Regions from separate parts of the Streptomyces sp. KPB2 genome, predicted to be linked through region 1. Evidence: predicted binding sites of a transcription regulator. Region 1 holds the regulator's gene; the other holds the start of a gene.
The links. The regulator HrcA, encoded in region 1, represses chaperone genes, less so after heat shock. The targets are predictions, from matches to a motif close to TTNGCACTCNGNNNNNCNGAGTGCNAA.

Region 1 (10,525 bases):
CGAGGGAGGAGTAGAGGGCGCCGGTGCCCTCGTGGTCGGAGAGGAAGGCGATGCGGTCGCCGACCCAGAAGGGGTACTCGATGTTGCCGTCGAGGTCGGCGTGCAGGCGCACGAACTCGCCGTCGTCCTCGGCGTCGATCCACAGCTTGCCGGCCGTGCCGCCCCGGTAGCGCTTCCACCAGGCGGCCTCGCGGCCCATCGGCGCGGACAGCAGCACGGTGTGCGGGCCCTGTGCGACGTCGCCGACGGGGCCGTACGGCAGGGTGGTGGCCGGTCCGCCGTCGAGCGGGACGGCGCGGGCCCAGCTGCGGCGCAGGCTGGCCTCGCCGTAGGTGCTCAGGGCGAGGACGCGGCCGTCGGCGGTCCAGCCGCGTACCTGGGTCCGGCTGCTGCCCCAGTGGGTGAGGCGCTTGGCGGGGCCGCCCTCGACGGGAGCGACGTGCACCTCGGGGGCGCCGTCGCGGGTGGAGGTCCAGGCGACCGTGGTGCCGTCGGGCGAGATCCGCGGGTGGTTCACCGGCACGTTGTCGGCGCTGACCCGCCAGGCACGGCCGCCGTCGAGCGGGGCGAGCCACACGTCGTCCTCGGCGGTGAAGGCGACCAACTCGCCGTGCGGGTGCGGAAAGCGGAGGTAGGCAGGCGCTGCGGGCTGAGTCACCCCCATACCCTATGCAGGGGCGCGGCCCGCCGACAGAGGTTTGGATCACTTCCCGGCCACGGCCGCCGTCCGGTCACTTGCCCTCGACCGGGCCGCAGTGCGGGTCCTTGGGGCACCAGATGGTCCGGGTGACGGTCACGGTGGGCCCGGGCCGGTCCTGGGAGGGCCGGTTCGCGGGCGGCGCGCCGGTGGCGTCGCAGTTGCCCAGGCCCTTGACCCGGAACCACTCCTTGCCGTCCACCTTCGCGGTCAGATTCCCGCGCACGCAGGCGCCGTTGACCACCTTGGTGACCTTGCCGTCGACGGTGATGTCCTGGCCGCCGTCCGTCCTGCCCTCGCAGTGGACGGAGGCGACCGCGTGCTCGGTCGCCGAGGCCGTGGTGCCCTTGTCGCCGTAAGAGGCGGTGCAGGTGAGCCAGCGCACCTCCGCCTTCTGCCGCTCCAGTTCGCGGGTCACGGTCTGGTCGGTCGTGTACGCCACGGTCGCGGTGCCGAGTCCGCCCGGTTCGCACGCGGCGAGACCGCCGACGACGACGGCCGAGCCGACGACCACCGGAGCCATGCGCCAAATCCGCCTCAATGCCCCCATGGAGGGCAGCCTGCCACCGCCCGGGGGCCGGCGGTAGGGCGCATACGGCCACTCCTCACTACCGTGGTCGTCATGGGTGACGACCGCAGGCAGCGCAGGCTCGTCGTGGACGCGGGCACCACCTGGCTGTGGAGTCACCGGCAGAAGCGGGGCCGCGACGGCGTCTGGCGGGACGCGCTGACGCTCCACCGGGACGGAGTCCGGGTCCGGTTCGTCTTCCGCGCGGGCGCGCCCGACTCCGGCCGGTGGACCACGGAGGGCGGCTCCTGGTACGAGGGCTGCGCGGGCGACGATCGCGGCAACCTGCTCAACCTGCGCGAACCCGGTGTCGTACGGGCGCTGGTCGACGAGGCCGGGCGGCGGGGGCTGCTGCCCGGGCCCGGGGACCGGCCGGTGGAGCTGGACGGCTGGGAGCTGTTCCCCGCCGTGGTCGCCGCCACCGACGGCTGACCGGGGCCGTCACAGGACCGGCCCCGGCACCGTCAGAAGTCGGCTTGCGGCACCGTCAGAAGCCGGCTCACGGCGCCGTCAGGACCAGCGGCCGGTGCGGGCCAGGAGTACGGCGGTCGCGGCGGTGCCCGCGGTGGAGGTGCGCAGGACGCTGCGGCCCAGTCGGTAGGGCCGCGCACCGGCCTCGGCGAAGAGCGCCAACTCCTCCGGGGACACGCCCCCTTCCGGGCCGACGACCAGCACGATGTCGCCGGCGGCGGGGAGTGCGGCGACGGACAGGGGCGCGTCGCCGCTCTCGTGGAGTACGGCGGCGAAGTCGGCCTCGGCCAGAAGTGAGGCAACCTGCTTGCTAGTCGCCGCGTCCGCGACGTCGGGGAAGCGGACCCGGCGGGACTGCTTGCCGGCCTCCCGGGCCGTCGCCCGCCACTTGCCGAGCGCCTTCAGGCCGCGTTCGCCCTTCCACTGCGTGATGCACCGGGACGCCGCCCAGGGCACGATCGCGTCGACGCCGACCTCGGTCATCGTCTCGACGGCCAGCTCGCCGCGATCGCCCTTGGGCAGGGCCTGGACGACGGTGACGCGCGGCTGTTCGGAGGGCTCCTCGCGCACGCCGTCCGGGACGGTGACGACGAGTCGGTCCTTGCCCTCGGCCGCCTTGACCACGCCGTCGGCCCAGCGGCCGCGTCCGTCGGTGAGGACCACCTCCTCGCCCGCGCGCAGCCGCTTCACGGAGACGGCGTGCCGTCCCTCCGGGCCGTCGAGGACGTACTCGCCCGCGGGCAGGTCCTCCGGCCGCAGGGAGTCGACCACGAACACCGGTGCGGTCATCGGCCGCCGCCTCCCGTCGCATAGCCCGACAACGCTGTCCCGGCGGCGGCGAGTTCGGCCACCAGCACCTCCACGAGCTGTCCGGCGGGCAGCTCCCGGGCCATCCGGTGGCCCTGTCCCGCCCACAGCGCCATGCCCTGCGCGTCCCCCGCCTTCGCCGCCGCCTTGCGCACCGGCGAGGTGAGGTGGTGCACCTCGGGGTAGGCGGCGGGGGCGTAGGGCCCGTGCTCGCGCAGGAAGCGGTTGACCAGCGCGCGGGCGGGGCGGCCGGAGAAGGCGCGGGTGAGTTCGGTGCGCACGAACAGCGGGTTGGTCAGCGCCTGCTTGTGCAGGTCGTGGGCGCCGGACTCGGGGGTGGCGAGGAAGGCGGTGCCGAGCTGGGCCGCGCTCGCGCCGGCCGCGAGGACCGCGGCGATCTGGGCGCCGCGCATGATGCCGCCGGCCGCGACGATCGGCAGGCTCACCGTCTCCCGGACCTGGGCGACCAGCGACAGCAGTCCGGTGCCGGCGCCGCCGGTCTCCGGGTGGTCGCGGTGGGTGCCCTGGTGGCCGCCGGCCTCGGCGCCCTGCGCGATCACCGCGTCGGCGCCGGACTGCTCGACGGCCCGGGCCTCGTCCGCGGTGGTGGCGCTGACCAGGGCGAAGGTGCCCACGCGGTGCAGGGAGTCGACGACCTCACGGCTCGGGACGCCGAAGTGGAAGGACACCACCGGCACGGGGTTGTCGAGGAGTACGGCGAGTTTGGTGTCGTAGCCGTCGTCCCGGCCGCTGTCGGGGTCGCCCAGCTCCGTCTCGTACCAGGCGGCCTCTCCGGCCAGCTGGTGGGCGTAGACGTCGACGGCGGCGGGGTCGGCCGCCTCCGGCTGCGGGAGGAAGAGGTTGACGCCGAAGGGGCGGCTCGTCAGTCCCCGCAGGTGCTTGATCTCCTGGTACATCCCGTCCGCGGTCTTGTACCCGGCGGCCAGGAAGCCCAGCCCGCCCGCCTCGGACACCGCGGCCGCGAGCTGGGGCACGGAGACGCCGCCCGCCATGGGTGCCTGCACGATCGGGTAGGGGAAGAGATCGGTCAGTGCGGAGGACATGACGGCATGTTGTCACGTCCTCCGCACAAGTCCGAATCCGGGCTTCCGTTGGCATACGCCAGGAGCATCCGCATCCCCGGCGGGCCCGTCAGCGCCCGTTGAACGCGTCCTTCAGCCGAGAGAACAAGCCCTGCTGCCCCGGCTGACTGTGTCTGCCCGGGGGACGACCCCCGGACCCCCGGCAGGCTCCGGCCGCCGCCCACACCCACGCGGCAAACCGACACCCGCCGAGCTCCACATCAGCGCCCGTTGAACGCGTCCTTCAGCCGAGAGAACAAGCCCTGCTGCCCCGGCTGGAACTGGCCCTGCGGGCGTTCCTCTCCGCGCAGCTTGGCCAGCTCGCGCAGGAGGCGTTCCTGTTCGGGGTCGAGCTTGCCCGGGGTGGTGACCTCGACGTGGACGATGAGGTCGCCTCGGCCGCCGCCGCGCAGGTGGGTGACGCCCCGGCCGTGCTTCGGGATCGACTGGCCGGACTGGGTGCCCGGTCGGATGTCGATCTCCTCCATGCCGTCGAGGGTCTCCAGCGGCACCTTGGTGCCGAGGGCCGCCGCCGTCATCGGGATGGTGACCGTGCAGTGCAGGTCGTCGCCGCGCCGCTGGAAGGTCGAGTGGGCCAGCTCGTGGATCTCGACGTACAGGTCGCCGGCGGGGCCGCCGCCGGGGCCGACCTCGCCCTCGCCCGCGAGCTGGATCCGGGTGCCGTTGTCGACCCCGGCCGGGATCTTCACGGTCAGGGTGCGCCGGGAGCGGACCCGGCCGTCGCCCGCGCACTCGGGGCACGGGGTGGGGACCACGGTGCCGAAGCCCTGGCACTGGGGGCAGGGTCGGGAGGTCATGACCTGGCCCAGGAAGGACCGGGTGACCTGCGAGACCTCACCGCGACCGCGGCACATGTCACAGGTCTGGGCCGACGTGCCCGGCGCCGCGCCCTCGCCGTTGCAGGTGTTGCAGACGACCGCCGTGTCGACCTGGATGTCCTTGGTCGTGCCGAAGGCGGCCTCGTCCAGCTCGACCTCGATGCGGATCATCGCGTCCTGGCCCCGGCGGGTGCGCGAGCGCGGCCCGCGCTGCGACGCCGTACCGAAGAACGCGTCCATGATGTCCGAGAAGTTCCCGAAGCCGCCCGCGCCGAAGCCGCCGGCGCCACCGCCGCCCCCGGCCTGGGAGAGCGGGTCGCCGCCGAGGTCGTAGACCTGCTTCTTCTGCGGGTCCGACAGCACCTCGTAGGCGGCGTTGATCTCCTTGAACCGCTCCTGGGTCTTCGGATCGGGGTTGACGTCCGGGTGCAGCTCGCGGGCGAGCCTCCGGAACGCCTTCTTGATCTCGTCCTGGGAAGCGTCGCGGCGCACGCCGAGTACGGCGTAGTAGTCCGTGGCCACCTACGACTCCGCCAGGATCTGTCCGACGTACCGTGCCACTGCGCGTACCGCTCCCATCGTTCCCGGGTAGTCCATGCGGGTCGGTCCGACCACGCCGAGCTTGGCAACCGCCTCGCCGCCCGAACCGTAGCCGACCGACACGACGGACGTTGAGTTGAGTCCCTCGTGGGCGTTCTCATGACCGATCCGTACGGTCACGCCCGGATCCTTCGCCTCGCCGAGCAGCTTGAGGAGCACGACCTGCTCCTCCAGTGCCTCCAGCACCGGCCGGATCACCAAGGGGAAGTCGTGCCCGAAGCGGGTCAGATTGGCGGTGCCGCCGATCATCAGCCGCTCCTCGTTCTCCTCGACCAGCGTCTCCAGGAGAGTGGAGAGCACGGTGGAGACCGTACCCCGATCCTCGGCCTCGAAGGGCTCCGCAAGATCTTCCACCAGAGACGGGACATCCGTGAAACGGCGTCCCGCGACCCGGCTGTTGAGCCGGGCCCGCAGATCGGCCAGCGAGGCCTCGCCGAACGGCGCCGGGCAGTCGACCATGCGCTGCTCGACCCGGCCGGTGTCCGTGATCAGCACCAGCATCAGGCGCGCGGGCGCCAGCGAGAGCAGCTCCACGTGCCGCACCGTCGAACGGGTCAGCGAGGGGTACTGCACGACGGCGACCTGCCGGGTGAGCTGCGCGAGCAGCCGCACCGTGCGGGCCACCACGTCGTCGAGGTCGACGGCGCCCTCCAGGAAGTTCTGGATGGCACGCCGCTCGGGCGCGGTCATCGGCTTGACGCCGGCCAGCTTGTCGACGAAGAGCCGGTAGCCCTTGTCGGTCGGGATGCGCCCGGCGCTGGTGTGCGGCTGGGCGATGAACCCCTCGTCCTCCAGGGCCGCCATGTCGTTGCGCACGGTGGCCGGGGAGACGCCGAGGTTGTGCCGCTCGGTGAGGGCCTTGGAACCGACCGGTTCCTCGGTGCCGACGTAGTCCTGGACGATGGCGCGCAGCACCTGGAGCCTGCGTTCACTGAGCATCGGCGCGCACCTCCAGCTGTCGTCCGCCCGTTTCGGCCTGTCTGGCCTGCGTTGACCTGTCTGCCCTGGCACTCACGGCTCGCGAGTGCCAGACTTCCCCGGCCCAGTGTACGGCCGTGGGGTACGCCCCCGGCAAGGCCGTGACGATGCCGTTAGCGTCGTCGCCGTGACGGTGACTTGGGAAGAGCTGGGCTGGGAGCGGCTGGCGGACGGGGTGGGGCGGTGCCGGCTGCCGGGCTGGGACTGCACGGCGGGGCTGGTGCTCGGCGCGGGCGGGGCACTGATGGTGGACGCGGGGTCCAGCCTGGCGGAGGGCGCCCGGTTGCACGAGGCGGCGCGGCGGCTCGCCGACCACCGTGTGACACATCTCGCGCTGACCCACCCGCACTTCGACCACGTCTTCGGCGCGGCGGCGTTCGAGGGCGCGGAGGTGTACGGCGCGTACGGCGCGGCGGGTACGGGCGCGCTGTTCGCGCCGGGCGGACAGGGGCGGGAGGCGTTGCGCGCGGACGCGGTGGCGGAGGGGCTGGACGCGCGGGCGGCGCGGGAGGCGGCCGACGCGCTCGTCCCCGTCCGGCAGGATGTCCGCGGCGAGCAGCGGCTCGACCTGGGCGGTGGCCGTCAGCTCCTGCTGGCCGACGTGGGTCCGGGGCACACGTCACACGATCTGGCGGTGCTGGTGCCCGGCTCCCCGGCCGTCGTCTTCTGCGGCGACCTGGTCGAGGAGTCCGGCGAGCCGCAGGCGGGCCCCGACGCCGTACCGTCCGACTGGCCGGCGGCCCTGGACCGGCTGCTCGATCTGGGCGGCGACGACGCGCTGTACGTGCCGGGTCACGGAGCGGTGGTGGACGCGGCGTTCGTGCGGGCCCAACGGGACGCGCTGGCCGTCCGGTTCGGCGTGTCGCGCTGATCACCGGGCGGGCGTTCCTCGTATCGTCGGCAGAATGCGCCAGTACTCCGCCGACCTGACCCCTCCGTGGAAGAAACCGCAGCCCGTTCCCGAGGTGCCGGCCGACCCCGGTCTGGTGGTCGAGGAGCCCGGCACCGGGTTCTGCGGCGCGGTGATCCGCTGCGAGGCGGGCACGGTGACCCTGGAGGACCGCTTCGGCAAGCACCGCGTCTTCCCGCTGGAACCACGCGGGTTCCTGCTGGAGGGGCGGGTGGTGACGCTGGTGCGGCCGTCCTCGTCCACCGGCCCGGTACGGCCCTCCCGTACGGCGTCCGGTTCGGTCGCCGTCCCCGGCGCACGGGCGCGGGTGGCGCGCGCCGGGCGCATCTATGTCGAGGGGCGGCACGACGCCGAGCTGGTCGAGAAGGTCTGGGGCGACGACCTGCGCGTCGAGGGCGTCGTCGTGGAGTACCTGGGCGGCGTGGACGACCTCCCGTCGATCGTCGCCGACTTCGCCCCCGGCCCGGACGCACGGCTGGGCGTCCTGGTGGACCACCTGGTGCCGGGTTCGAAGGAGTGGCGCATCGCGGAGGCGGTGACGAGCGAGCACGCGCTGGTGGTGGGCCACCCGTACATCGACATCTGGGAGGCCGTGAAACCGTCGTCGGTGGGGATTGAGGGCTGGCCCAGGGTGCCTCGCGGTCAGGACTGGAAGACCGGGGTGTGCCGGGCCCTGGGCTGGCCGCCGGAGAACACGGGCGCGGTGTGGCAGGCGATCCTGGCCCGGGTGAACTCGTACAAGGACCTGGAGCCGGAGCTGCTGGGGCGCGTGGAGGAGCTGATCGACTTCGTGACGGCGTGACGTACTTGTCCGGCTGGTGAATCCAGCCCCTCCGGCGTTTGAGGAGCGGGGGTCCGGGGGCGGCGCCCCCGGGTCGGGACGGGAAGGGGCGGCGGGGGCGAGGAAACCCGCCGTCAGTCCACCAGGTCCCGTACCACCGCGTCCGCCAGCAGCCGCCCGCGCAGCGTCAGCACCGCGCTCCCCGCCTCGTACGGCCCCTCCTCCAGCAGCCCCTCCGACAGCGCCCGCCGAGCCGCCGCCAGCCCCGCCTCCCGCAGCAGCGCCAGCGGCACGCCCTCCCGCAGCCGCAGCTCCAGCAGGACGCGCTCCACCCGCCGGTCCTCGTCCGTGAGGACCTCGCGCCCCGCGCCCGGCGACTTCCCCGCCGCCAGTGCGCCCGCGTACGCCCCGGGATGCTTCACGTTCCACCACCGCACGCCCCCCACGTGGGAGTGCGCGCCCGGCCCCGCGCCCCACCAGTCGGCGCCCCGCCAGTACAGCTCGTTGTGCAGGCAGCGACCGGCGTCGGAGGTGGCCCAGTTCGACACCTCGTACCAGTCGAAGCCCGCCGCGGCGAGGGTCTCCTCGGCGATCAGGTACCGGTCGGCGTGTACGTCGTCGTCGGTCATCGGGACCTCGCCGCGCCGGATGCGCCGGGCCAGCTGGGTGCCCTCCTCGACGATCAGGGCGTACGCCGAGACGTGGTCGGGTCCGGCGCCGAGCGCGGCGTCCAGGGAGGCGCGCCAGTCGTCGTCGGACTCGCCGGGGGTGCCGTAGATCAGGTCGAGGTTGACGTGGTCGAAGCCGGCCGCGCGGGCCTCGGCGACGCAGGCCTCGGGGCGGCCGGGGGTGTGGGTGCGGTCCAGGATCTTCAGGACGTGCTGCCTGGCGCTCTGCATGCCGAAGGAGATCCGGTTGAAGCCGCCGTCGCGGAGGGTGGCGAGGTACGCCGGGTCGACCGACTCCGGGTTGGCCTCCGTGGTGATCTCCGCGTCCGGCGCCAGGCCGAACTCGTCGCGGATCGCACCGAGCATCCGCACCAGGTCACCGGCGGCCAGCAGGGTGGGCGTACCACCGCCGACGAAGACCGTGCGGACCTCGCGGGGGTCGTCGCCGAGCACCTTGCGGGCCAGGCGGACCTCGTCGACGAGCGTGTCGGCGTAGTTGTCGCGGGAGGCGAGGACGCCTCCGGTGCCGCGCAGCTCGGTCGCGGTGTAGGTGTTGAAGTCGCAGTAGCCGCAGCGGGTCGCGCAGTACGGCACGTGCAGGTAGAAGCCGAGGGGGCGGTCGGCGGCCCCGGCGAGCGCGGACGCGGGCAGGGCACCGTCGGCGGGGACGGGTTCGCCGTCGGGGAGTGCGGAGGGCATGCGTTCCATTGTCCCGCACCCGCGCCGATCCCCCGCCCGCTCACTCGGCCTGGAGCACCAGCAGCGCCAGGTCGTCCTCCGGTGGCCGGGGCCCGAACTCGTGCACCAGCCGCCGGATCCGCTCGGCGACCAGCTCGGCGTCCAGGCCCGTGCAGCCGGCCAGTGCCTCGGCGAGCCCGTCGTCGTCGTCGAACTGGCGGGAGCCGCTGCGCCGCTCCGTGACCCCGTCCGTGACGCACAGCAGGGTGTCGCCGGACCGCAGCTCGAAGCTCTCGCTGACGTACGTCGCGTCCTCGACGACGCCGAGCAGGGTCTGCGGGCACGCGACGGCGCTCACCGTGCCGTCGGGGCCGAGGAGCAGCGGCAGTGGGTGTCCGGCGGACGCGAGGGTGCAGCGGACGCCGCCCTCGAAGGGGACCAGCTCGCCGTAGAGGAGGGAGAGGAAACGGGTCTGCGGTCCGTCGCCCGGGGCAACCGGTGGGCCTCCGGCGGCGACCAGCGCGCGGGCGGCGGCGTCGGCGGCCTCGGTGGCGTCGTCGAGGAGGAGCTGGTTGAGGCGGTCGAGGACGTCGGGGACGCCGTACTGCTCGCGGGCCAGCAGCCGCAGCCAGGGCCGGGCGAGCCCGATGACGACGGCGGCCTCGGGGCCCTTGCCCTGGACGTCGCCCACGGCGAAGCACCAGCGGCCGTCGCCGGCCGGGAAGAGGTCGTAGAAGTCGCCGCTGGGGCCGCCCTTGTCGCGCGGTTCGTAGACGAGGGCGCTGCGCACGCCGGGGATCTCGGCGACGGCGCCGGGCAGCAGGCCGCGCTGGAGGACGGCGCTGATGGTGGCCTGCCGGGCGTACTGGCGGGCGGCGCCGATGGCGAGCGCCACCCGGCGGCTGAGGTCCTCGACCAGGCCGGTGATCTCGTCGGGGAAGCCGGGAGAGTCCTGGTGGCCGCCGGTGTCGGGGGCGTCCTGGGCGTCCGGGGTGTCCGGGGTCGGGTCCGGGGGGCCGGCCCGGCCGATGACCAGGGTGCCCAGGGGGCGGCCGCCGGCGACCAGGCGGTAGGCGAGCGCGGTGCCGTGCGTGCCGAGCGCCTCGGCGGGCCAGGGGTGGCCGACGGGACCGGAGCGCCACGGGTCGCGCGGGCGGGGCGGCTCCTTCTCCAGGGCCGCGCGCAGCTCGTCGAGGTGGCCCTCGCCGGCGTGCCACACGCGGGCCAGCCGGGCGCCGACGGCCGTCCCGGAGTCGTCGCTCCAGGCGCCCCGGCCCAGGGTCTCGTCCTCCAGCCACACCCCGCACCAGTCGGCGAGCCGGGGCACGATCAGCTGGCCGGTGAGGGAGGCGACGAGGTCCTCGTCGAGCTGTCCGGCCAGGAGGTCGGAGGCCTCGGCGAGGAAGGACAGCGCGCCGCGGCCCAGCCACTCCCGGTCGCGGGTGC
Region 2 (10,525 bases), 950 kb from region 1:
GTACACGGCGAGGTCCTGCCGCGAGGGGTAGGCGAAGGCGACGTGCACGACCCGCTCGCGCCACTCCGGCCGCCCGGCCAGCAGCTCCCGGTAGGCCAGCAGGCCCCGCACGATGTTCTTGGACAGCTCGGTGCGGTCCACCCGCACGATCGTGCGGCGGCCCTCCCCGATCTGCTCCCGCAGCTCCGCCATCCGCTCCTCGACGTCGGCCTCGTGCGACCGCTTCCGCAGGAAGTCGCCGTCGGCGCCGAGACCGTGCACGCCGATCTCCGTGCCGCCGAGCCCGCCCACCACCGCGTCGCAGCAGGCGGTGAACGCGTCCGCCCAGCGTCGGGTGAGGAACCCGAGCCGGTCGGCGCCCAGCATCCCGCGCAGCACCTGCTCGGCGATGTCGTCGGGCAGCAGCCGGAAGTAGTCGACCGGGGCCCACGGCGTGTGCGAGAAGTGGCCGATCCTGAGGTCCGGACGCAGCTCGCGCAGCATCCCCGGCACCAGCGTCAGGTGGTAGTCCTGCACGATCGCGACCGCGCCCTCGGCCGCCTCCTCGGCCAGCGCCTCGGCGAAGGCCCGGTTGTAGGCCTCGTAGGAGGCCCACTGCCGCCGGAACTCCGCGTCGAAGACCGGCTCCAGGGGCGTCTGGTACAGCATGTGGTGCACGAACCACAGCACGCTGTTGGCGATCCCGTTGTACGCGTCCGCGTGCACGTCGGCCGGTACGTCCAGCATCCGCACGCCGGCCTCGCCGACCCCGCGCCGCACCGCCTCGCGGTCGCCGTCGCCGAGCGCCGAGCACACCCACAGCGCGCCGGCGTCGGGGCCGATGGCCGACAGCCCGGACACGAGCCCGCCACCACCCCGTTTGGCGTGCAGCGACCCGTCCTCCCGGACCTCGTACGAGACCGGCCCCCGGTTGGAGGCGACCAGCACCTGAGCAGCACCGAAGCTTGAAGCCATACGCCTCAATCTAGCCCGGCCCCCCGAACCTCAAACGTTCCCCGGTGTCACCTCGGCGGCGATTCGGTCACGCGTCTTGTGCGGAAACTGTGAACAGGTTGAGGATGTGCGGTGCACATTTCAACTTCTTGGGGGGCGGGCGCACCATGCCCATACGCATACGTACGCGACACCCGCGCACCGGCGGACTCACCGGCACGGCGGCCCTGATCGCGGCCTGCGCGCTGGCCCTGGCGGGCTGCGGCGACGGCGGCGACGCGAGTACGAAGGCGGAGGCACCCACGGCGGCCACCGCGACCGCCACCGCGACGCCGAGCAGCAGCCCGACCCCCGAGACGTCCCCCAGCACTCAGACGCCGACGCCGACTCCCACCCCGACCGCCGCCACGCTGGCGGACTTCACCGGCCGCACCATGAGTGCGGCCGTCCTCGCCGCCAAGGGGGCACACGTCGACTACACCGTGCTCCTCCAGGGCACCGGGCAGCCGGCCTCCTCCTGGGGCCTCGACGAGAAGGTCTGCGAGCAGAGCGGCGGCTCCGGCACCGTGACCTTCACCGTCCCCCGCGACGGCCGCGACTGCGCCGGGCGCCTGCTGCACACGCCGAAGCCGACCCCGAAGCCGTCGAAGACCCGGGCCGACGGCACCGGCGGCACGAGCGGGGGCGGTGGAACCGGTGGCGGAACAGGCGGCGGCACCGGCGTCTGCGAGCTGATGAGCCCGGCCGGCAACTGCTACGCCGACGGCCAGTTCTGCGCCACGAAGCACCGGGGCCTGAGCACCCACGGCCGCGGCGGCGAGTACCTGACCTGCGAGCAGGACTCCGGTGGCAGGTGGCGCTGGTCGGACGGCGTCCCCGGCTGAGGCGCGGGGGTTCAGGCCACCTTCCGGGCCGCGTACTCCGCGATCTCCGCCATCGGGGGCCGTTCCTCGGTGTCCACGGCGTAGGTGCGCGGCTCGAAGCCGTCGACGCCCCGCTCGAACTGGGTGAGCGTCGGCCGGACCAGGTGACCGCGGGCCAGCCGGAGCTGGGCGGTGCGGTAGATCGCGGCGGCCATCCGGCCCAGCGCCCGGCCGTCCTGGTGGCGGTGGACGCGCACCCCGACGTCCACCTGCGCGAGCGCGTCCAGGCCCACCAGGTGCAGGGCGTCGACCAGCATGCCGAGCTCGACGCCGTAGCCGACCGGGAAGGGGAGCCGTTCCAGCAGGGAGCGGCGGGCCGCGTACTCGCCGCCCAGCGGCTGGACGAAACCGGCCAGCTGCGGCCAGTGCATGTTGAGCAGCGGGCGGGCCATCAGCTCGGTGACCCGGCCGCCCTGCCCCGGGGCGGCGCCGAGCGGGCGGTCGTACATGGCCTTGACCAGGTGCACGTCGGGATCGGTCAGCAGCGGGCCCACGATCCCGGAGACGAAGTCGGCGGAGAACTCGCGCAGGTCGGCGTCGACGAAGCAGACGATGTCCCCGCCGGTGACCAGCAGCGACCGCCACAGCACCTCGCCCTTGCCGGGCACGGCGGGGATGCGGGGGAGGATCGCGTCCCGGTGCACGACACGCGCGCCGGCCGCGGCGGCCACCTCGCCCGTACGGTCGCTCGACCCGGAGTCCACGACCACGAGCTCGTCGACCAGCGGGACCCGCAGCATCAGCTCCCGCCGGATCACCGAGACGATGTCGCCGACCGTCGCCTCCTCGTCCAGCGCGGGGAGCACCACGCTGACCGACTGCCCGGTGGTGTGCTTGGCGGACAGGAGCTGCCGGACGGTCCGGTCGCCGGCGGACCAGGAGCGTGCGTTCAGCCAGCGCTCGACTTCTTCCAGCACGTCCGGGGGTCTCCTTCGTGATCCGTGGTGATGCGCAGTGATCCGTTGTGATCCATCTCGCGGTACGGACGACTGTCTCAACGGTCCTGGCCTTCGGTTACAGTCTTGAACAACGCGTGGGACCACCGCATGCCGGGGTCGCCGCGCGCACCAGCGAAGAACAACTTCATACCGCTCATCCAGAGGGGCAGAGGGATACGGCCCGATGAAGCCCCGGCAACCCTCCAGCCGGCACTTGTCACACGGACGTGGCGAGGCTCCCGGCTAGGGAAGGTGCCAAATCCGTCTCACGGCGAGATGCGTCGTGAGGAAGATGAGGAGAAAGGGCCTCGCCTCCATGGCTGTGCAGACTGCCGAAACCTCCACGAACCCCACCGACGGCACCGTCGACCTCGGCCCCGCCGCCGCGCTGAGCTGCCGGGAATGCGGCCACAGGGTTCCGCTCGGACCGGTCTTCGCCTGCGAAGAGTGTTTCGGCCCTCTCGAGATCTCCTACGACTTCTCGGCCTACGACACCGAGGAACTGCGGGGGCGGATCGAAGCGGGCCCCGCGAACATCTGGCGCTACGCCCCCCTGCTGCCCGTCCCGGCCGACGTGGCGACCAAGCCGAACATCAACCCCGGCTGGACCAAGCTCGTCAAGGCCGACAACCTCGCCCGCGAGCTGGGCGTCACCGGCGGCCTGTACGTCAAGGACGACTCCGGCAACCCGACGCACTCCTTCAAGGACCGCGTGGTCGCCCAGGCCCTGGAGGCCGCCCGCGCCTTCGGCTTCACCACCCTGTCCTGCTCCTCCACCGGCAACCTCGCCGGTGCCGTCGGCGCCGCCGCCGCCCGGGCCGGCTTCCGCTCCTGCGTGTTCATCCCGCACGACCTGGAGCAGGGCAAGGTCGTCATGGCCGCCGTCTACGGCGGTGAGCTGGTCGGCATCGAGGGCAACTACGACGACGTGAACCGCTTCTGCTCCGAGCTGATCGGCGACCCGGCCGGCGAGGGCTGGGGCTTCGTCAACGTCAACCTGCGCCCCTACTACGCCGAGGGTTCCAAGACCCTCGCGTACGAGATCTGCGAGCAGCTCGGCTGGCAGCTGCCCGACCAGCTCGTCGTGCCGATCGCCTCCGGCTCCCAGCTGACGAAGATCGACAAGGGGCTCAAGGAGCTGATCGAGCTCGGCCTGGTCGAGGACAAGCCGTACAAGATCTTCGGTGCGCAGGCCGAGGGCTGCTCGCCGGTCTCCACGGCGTTCAAGGCCGGCCACGACGTGGTGCGCCCGCAGAAGCCGAACACCATCGCCAAGTCGCTGGCCATCGGCAACCCGGCCGACGGCCCCTACGTCCTCGACATCGCCCGCCGCACCGGCGGTGCCGTGGAGGACGTGACCGACGAGCAGGTCGTGGACGCGATCAAGCTGCTCGCCCGCACGGAGGGCATCTTCGCCGAGACGGCGGGCGGCGTGACGGTCGGCGTGACGAAGAAGCTGATCGAGGACGGCGTGCTCGACCCGTCGCTCACCACCGTCGTCCTGAACACCGGCGACGGCCTCAAGACCCTCGACGCGGTGGCCGGCACCGGCCTCACCGCGACGATCCGCCCCAACCTGGACTCCTTCCGAGAGGCTGGCCTCGCATGAGCGTGACCGTTCGTATCCCGACCATCCTGCGCACCTACACCGGCGGCAAGGCCGAGGTCAGTGCCGAGGGGGCCAACCTCGGTGAGGTCATCTCCGACCTGGAGAAGAACCACACGGGCATCGCCGCCCGCGTCCTGGACGACCAGGGGAAGCTGCGCCGCTTCGTCAACGTCTACGTCAACGACGACGACGTGCGCTTCGAGCAGGGCCTGGAGACCTCGACGCCGGACGGCGCGGGCGTCTCGATCATCCCGGCGGTCGCCGGCGGCTGATACGGGTCGTAGCGTGAATTGCCCTCTCCGTGAGAGAAACGGAGGGGGCAATTCCATGTGGTTGAGCGCGGTAGAGTTGGGGAACGCGCTCCCGATCGGCACAACGGGAACCGTTAATTCCTGCCGCCCGCCCGACAAGAAACAGCCAAAGTGTGGGTGCTTTCTGCGGCTTTTGTTCCCTTTGCGTGCCCCGACTTGACCCGTATTCAGGCGAATTCTCGCTACATTCCGGACCGGGCGCGTCCAGATTTCTCGTCCGATTGACCTGTTGCAGACGGCAGTTGGACAGATACATTCAGCCGCGGTCGACGCGTTCCGGCGCACGCCCCCAGTCGTGAGGGGGCGAGGTCTGACCCGGGTCCGCGAAGTGCGGATCTGTGCAAGGGCCAGTAATAGGGGAGTTAGGCATGGCTCAGGGCACCGTCAAGTGGTTCAACGCGGAGAAGGGGTACGGCTTCATCGCGGTCGACGGTGGTGCGGATGTTTTCGTCCACTACAGCGCGATTCAGATGGACGGCTACCGCACCCTCGAAGAAGGCCAGCGGGTCGAGTTCGAGATCTCGCAGGGTCAGAAGGGCCCGCAGGCCGACATGGTTCGCCTCAGCGCCTGAGACGCGCGGCCACCGCAGCACCCGGTCTTCATCCGAAGGGCCCGTACCTCCAGGGGTACGGGCCCTTCGGCCTGCCCGGACGCGTGCCGTCCCCTTGTTCGCGGGTGGCTGACCGCCCGGCCCGATCCCCGAGAGGCGCTTGCACTCGACCATGCCGAGTGCTAATCATTGGCGTTAGCACTCTGAAGGTGAGAGTGACAACGAAGGACCGGGTCGGTGAGGCCCGCGGGCCGGGTGGGGAAGGAACCACAAGGCCGGCGAGCCGTCCGTCGCGGGCGCGGGCGCGGTCCGAAGGAATCACCCCCAGTCCTGGAGGGACCACTTCACATGGCCAAGATCATCGCGTTCGACGAGGAGGCGCGGCGCGGCCTCGAGCGCGGCATGAACCAGCTCGCGGACGCCGTCAAGGTGACGCTCGGCCCCAAGGGCCGCAACGTCGTCCTCGAGAAGAAGTGGGGCGCCCCCACGATCACCAACGATGGTGTCTCCATCGCCAAGGAGATCGAGCTCGAGGACCCGTACGAGAAGATCGGCGCCGAGCTGGTCAAGGAAGTCGCCAAGAAGACGGACGACGTCGCCGGTGACGGTACGACCACCGCGACCGTTCTCGCCCAGGCCCTGGTCAAGGAAGGCCTGCGCAACGTCGCGGCCGGCGCCAACCCGATGGCCCTCAAGCGCGGTATCGAGAAGGCCGTCGAGGCCGTCTCCGCCGCCCTGCTCGAGCAGGCCAAGGATGTCGAGACCAAGGAGCAGATCGCCTCCACGGCCTCCATCTCCGCCGCCGACACCCAGATCGGCGAGCTCATCGCCGAGGCCATGGACAAGGTCGGCAAGGAAGGCGTCATCACCGTCGAGGAGTCCCAGACCTTCGGTCTGGAGCTGGAGCTCACCGAGGGTATGCGCTTCGACAAGGGCTACATCTCGGCGTACTTCGCCACCGACATGGAGCGTATGGAGGCGTCGCTCGACGACCCGTACATCCTGATCGCCAACTCCAAGATCGGCAACGTCAAGGACCTGCTGCCGCTCCTGGAGAAGGTCATGCAGTCGGGCAAGCCGCTGCTGATCATCGCCGAGGACGTCGAGGGCGAGGCCCTGTCGACCCTGGTCGTCAACAAGATCCGCGGCACCTTCAAGTCCGTCGCCGTCAAGGCCCCGGGCTTCGGCGACCGCCGCAAGGCCATGCTCGGCGACATCGCCATCCTCACGGGCGGCGAGGTCATCTCCGAGGAGGTCGGCCTCAAGCTGGAGAACGCCACGCTGGACCTGCTGGGCAGCGCGCGCAAGGTCGTCATCACCAAGGACGAGACCACGATCGTGGACGGCGCCGGCTCGGCCGACCAGGTCCAGGGCCGCGTCAACCAGATCCGCGCCGAGATCGAGAACAGCGACTCGGACTACGACCGCGAGAAGCTCCAGGAGCGTCTGGCGAAGCTGGCCGGCGGCGTGGCCGTCATCAAGGCCGGTGCCGCCACCGAGGTCGAGCTCAAGGAGCGCAAGCACCGCATCGAGGACGCCGTCCGCAACGCGAAGGCGGCCGTCGAGGAGGGCATCGTCGCCGGTGGTGGCGTGGCCCTGCTCCAGGCCTCCCAGGTCTTCGAGAAGCTGGAGCTCTCGGGTGACGAGGCGACCGGCGCCAACGCCGTGAAGCTCGCCCTGGAGGCCCCGCTGAAGCAGATCGCCGTCAACGGCGGTCTCGAGGGCGGCGTCGTGGTGGAGAAGGTCCGCAACCTGACCGTCGGCCACGGCCTGAACGCCGCCTCCGGTGAGTACGTCGACATGATCGCCGAGGGCATCATCGACCCGGCGAAGGTGACCCGCTCTGCCCTGCAGAACGCCGCCTCCATCGCCGCGCTGTTCCTCACCACCGAGGCCGTCATCGCCGACAAGCCGGAGAAGGCCGCTCCGGCGGGCGCCCCGGGCGGCATGCCGGGCGGTGACATGGACTTCTGATCGACCGGTTCCGGTTGATCGACCGTCCTGCACGGACCGAGGGCGGCACTCCCCGAGAGGGGGTGCCGCCCTCGGGCCTTTCCGTGTTCCCGGCCGGCCGCCGTATGTGTCCCGGGTCACGGCGGATCGGCGGCCACGAACGGAATGCCCCGACCGGGCCGGGCCGTTCACCGAGGAGTGCGATGAATGCGCGCGCACATACCACCCGGTACCTACTCCAGGGAGCCCGCAAGTGACCGCCACCCCCACCGAGGCCGCCACCCGCGCCGCCCAACTGCTCGCCCGCCCGGCCACGATCAACGGCCTCACCGTGCCCAACCGCATCGCGATGGCGCCGATGACCCGCATGTTCTCCCCGGGCGGCATCCCCGGCGAGGACGTGGTCTCGTACTACGCGCGCCGCGCCGCGGCCGGGGTCGGCCTGATCGTCACCGAGGGTACCTACGTCGGGCACGAGTCCGCCGGGCAGAGCGACCGCGTGCCGCGTTTCCACGGCGAGGAGCAGCTCGCCGGGTGGGCGAAGGTCGCCGAGGCGGTGCACGCGGGCGGCGGCACGATCGTGCCGCAGCTGTGGCACATCGGCATGGTGCGCAAGGACGGGGAGCAGCCCTTCCCGGACGCCCCCGCCGTCGGCCCGTCCGGCCTGCGCATCGGCGAGGACGAGCCCACCGGGAAGGCGATGACCCAGCGCGACCTGGACGACGTCATCGGCGCCTTCGCCGAGGCCGCCGCGGCCGCCGAGCGCATCGGCTTCGACGGCGTGGAGATCCACGGAGCCCACGGCTACCTCGTCGACCAGTTCCTGTGGTCCGGCACCAACCGCCGTACCGACGCCTACGGCGGCGACCCCGTGGCCCGGACGAAGTTCGCCGCCGAGATCGTGGCCGCCGTACGGGAGACGGTCTCCGCCGACTTCCCGGTGATCTTCCGCTACTCCCAGTGGAAGCAGGAGGCCTACGACGCCCGCCTCGCCGAGACCCCCGAGGAGCTGGAGGCCATCCTCGCCCCGCTCGCCTCGGCCGGCGTCGACGCCTTCCACGCCTCCACCCGCCGCTACTGGCTCCCCGAGTTCGAGGACTCCGACCTCAACCTCGCCGGCTGGACCAAGAAGCTCACCGGCAAGACCGCCATCACGGTCGGCTCGGTCGGCCTCGACGGCGACTTCACCAAGGCCTTCCAGGGCGAGGGCGCCCCGGTGCGCAGCCTCGACAACCTCCTCGACCGCCTGGAGCGCGACGAGTTCGACCTCGTCGCCGTCGGCCGCGCCCTGCTCCAGGACCCGCGGTGGGCCGAGAAGGTGCTCGGCGGCCGCTTCGACGAACTCGCCCCGTACGACGCGGCATCGCTGAAGACCCTCGGCTGAGCGCGGTGCGCACCACGGCGTAGGGTCCGGAGGATGACGATCCCTGGACCCGCCGAGTCAGTGGAACCCGTGGTGCGCACCTCCGCCGGTGCGGTGCGCGGCCGGACCGAGGACGGCCTGGCCGTCTTCCGCGGCATTCCCTTCGCCCAGCCCCCGGTGGGCGAGGCCCGGTTCGCCGCCCCGCGCCGCCCCCGCCCCTGGGACGGCGTGCGCGACGCGTACGCCTTCGGCCCGCCGCCCCCGCAGGACCTCGGCGTCGCGGGCACCGTCGGCCCGCCGGACGTCCCCGAGGGCGACGACTGGCTGACGGTCAACGTCTGGACCCCGGCCCCCGACCCGGCCGCCCGGCGTCCGGTCATGGTCTGGATCCACGGCGGCGCCTACAAGATGGGCCACTCGGGCAGCCCCGCCTACGACGCCCGCCGCATAGCCGCCGACGGCGACCTCGTCGTCGTCACCCTCAACTACCGCCTGGGCATGGAGGGGTTCGCCCACATCGAGGGCGCCCCCGCCAACCGGGGCCTGCTCGACCAGGTGGCCGCGCTGGCCTGGGTGCAGGACAACATCGCCGGGTTCGGCGGCGACCCCGGCCGCGTCACGATCTTCGGCGAGTCGGCGGGCGCCGGTTCCGTGGCCTCCCTGCTGGCGATGCCCCGCGCGGCCGGGCTCTTCCGGCGGGCCGTCGCCCAGAGCGTGCCGGGCACCTTCTTCTCCACCGAACTCGCCCGGGACATCGGCACCGACCTGGCCGCCGAACTGGGCCTGCGCCCGACCGTCGCCGACCTCTCGGACATCGCCCCGGACCAGCTCGTCAAGGCCGGTCAGGCCCTCGCCCCGAAGATGCCCGGCAACGTCGCCCGCTGGGGCCAGGCCGCCCCCACGATCACCCCGTACGCCCCGGTCGTGGACGGCGAGTTCCTGCCGGTCGCGCCGTGGCAGGCGCTCGCCTCCGGCGCGGCCCGCGACGTGGAGCTGATGGTCGGTCACAACCGCGACGAGAACCGCCTGTTCAGCGCCCTGGCGGGCAGGCTCGGCGAGGTGGGCGAGGACCGCGCGGGCGCCGCCCTGCGTCTGTACGCCCCGGGCGGTGAAGCGGCCTACCGCGCCGCGTTCCCGCAGGCGTCGGCCAACGACCTCTACGAACGCGTCCAGACCGACTGGCTGTTCGCGATGCCGTCCCTGCACCTGGCCGAGGCCCACCTCGCGGGCGGCGGCCGGGCCCACGTCTACGAACTGACCTGGCCCGCCCCCGCCTTCGGCGGTGCCCTGGGCGCGTGTCACGCCCTGGACATCCCCCTTCTCTTCGGCGCCTTCCAGGCCGACCTGGCACGGCTCCAGTTCGGCGGCGCGGAGCCGTCCGAGGAGGCGCTGGCCCTGTCGTCCCGCTTCCGCGCCTCCTGGACCGCCTTCGCCCGCACCGGCGACCCGGGCTGGCCCGCGTACGACACGCAGCGGCGCCTGGTCCAGGTCCTGGACACCGAACCGACGGTCGCGCCCTACCCGGAGGAGACCTCCCGACGCCTGTGGGAGGGCCACGAGTTCACACCCCTGCCGCTGCTGAGGGCCAAGGGGTGAGCGGCGGAGGACACCTGGTGGCCCGGCCGGCCGTCCCCCGCCCGGGCCGGAGGCGCCGCCGCCCTTGATCGGCTTCCGGGCGGCGCCTAGGCTCCGGTGCCCATGGGGACGGGGGATGCATCCGGCGGGCGTCGCGCGGGGCAGGACGGGCGGGTCGGGCGCCGGGTGGTCGCGGGGCTGCTGGCCGTGGCGGGGACGGCCGTTCTGGGCACGGTGTTCGTCGTCCTGCCGGGCGTGGTGGTCGACCACGATCTCGCCGGGGCGAGCGTGGCCGCACCGGACCGGCTGAAGGCGGTGAACGATGTCCGCACGACGCTTCTGCAGGTGATCGGCGGCCTGGTGGTGCTC

Region 2: a site for HrcA is predicted at 5,425-5,451, ahead of groL (chaperonin GroEL). Genes of this name have one in related genera too.

The regions. Positions count from the first base shown of each region.
Region 1 covers NZ_CP034353.1:5,499,365-5,509,889, reverse strand. The annotation lists gene D1J63_RS24770 (S41 family peptidase) at 1-664, opposite strand, end outside; gene D1J63_RS24765 (hypothetical protein) at 732-1,220, opposite strand; gene D1J63_RS24760 (hypothetical protein) at 1,320-1,697, shown strand; gene D1J63_RS24755 (16S rRNA (uracil(1498)-N(3))-methyltransferase) at 1,776-2,525, opposite strand; gene D1J63_RS24750 (nitronate monooxygenase) at 2,522-3,607, opposite strand; gene dnaJ (molecular chaperone DnaJ) at 3,847-4,986, opposite strand; gene hrcA (heat-inducible transcriptional repressor HrcA) at 4,987-6,003, opposite strand; gene D1J63_RS24735 (MBL fold metallo-hydrolase) at 6,170-6,913, shown strand; gene D1J63_RS24730 (DUF3097 domain-containing protein) at 6,948-7,754, shown strand; gene hemW (radical SAM family heme chaperone HemW) at 7,868-9,100, opposite strand; gene D1J63_RS24720 (ATP-binding SpoIIE family protein phosphatase) at 9,141-10,525, opposite strand, start outside.
Region 2 covers NZ_CP034353.1:4,549,497-4,560,021, forward strand. The annotation lists gene D1J63_RS20400 (trehalose-6-phosphate synthase) at 1-954, opposite strand, end outside; gene D1J63_RS20405 (hypothetical protein) at 1,101-1,817, shown strand; gene D1J63_RS20410 (glucosyl-3-phosphoglycerate synthase) at 1,829-2,773, opposite strand; SAM riboswitch class I at 2,946-3,093, shown strand; gene thrC (threonine synthase) at 3,111-4,403, shown strand; gene D1J63_RS20420 (MoaD/ThiS family protein) at 4,400-4,675, shown strand; gene D1J63_RS20425 (cold-shock protein) at 5,083-5,286, shown strand; gene groL (chaperonin GroEL) at 5,614-7,239, shown strand; gene D1J63_RS20435 (NADH:flavin oxidoreductase) at 7,472-8,602, shown strand; gene D1J63_RS20440 (carboxylesterase family protein) at 8,636-10,177, shown strand; gene D1J63_RS20445 (pentapeptide repeat-containing protein) at 10,280-10,525, shown strand, end outside.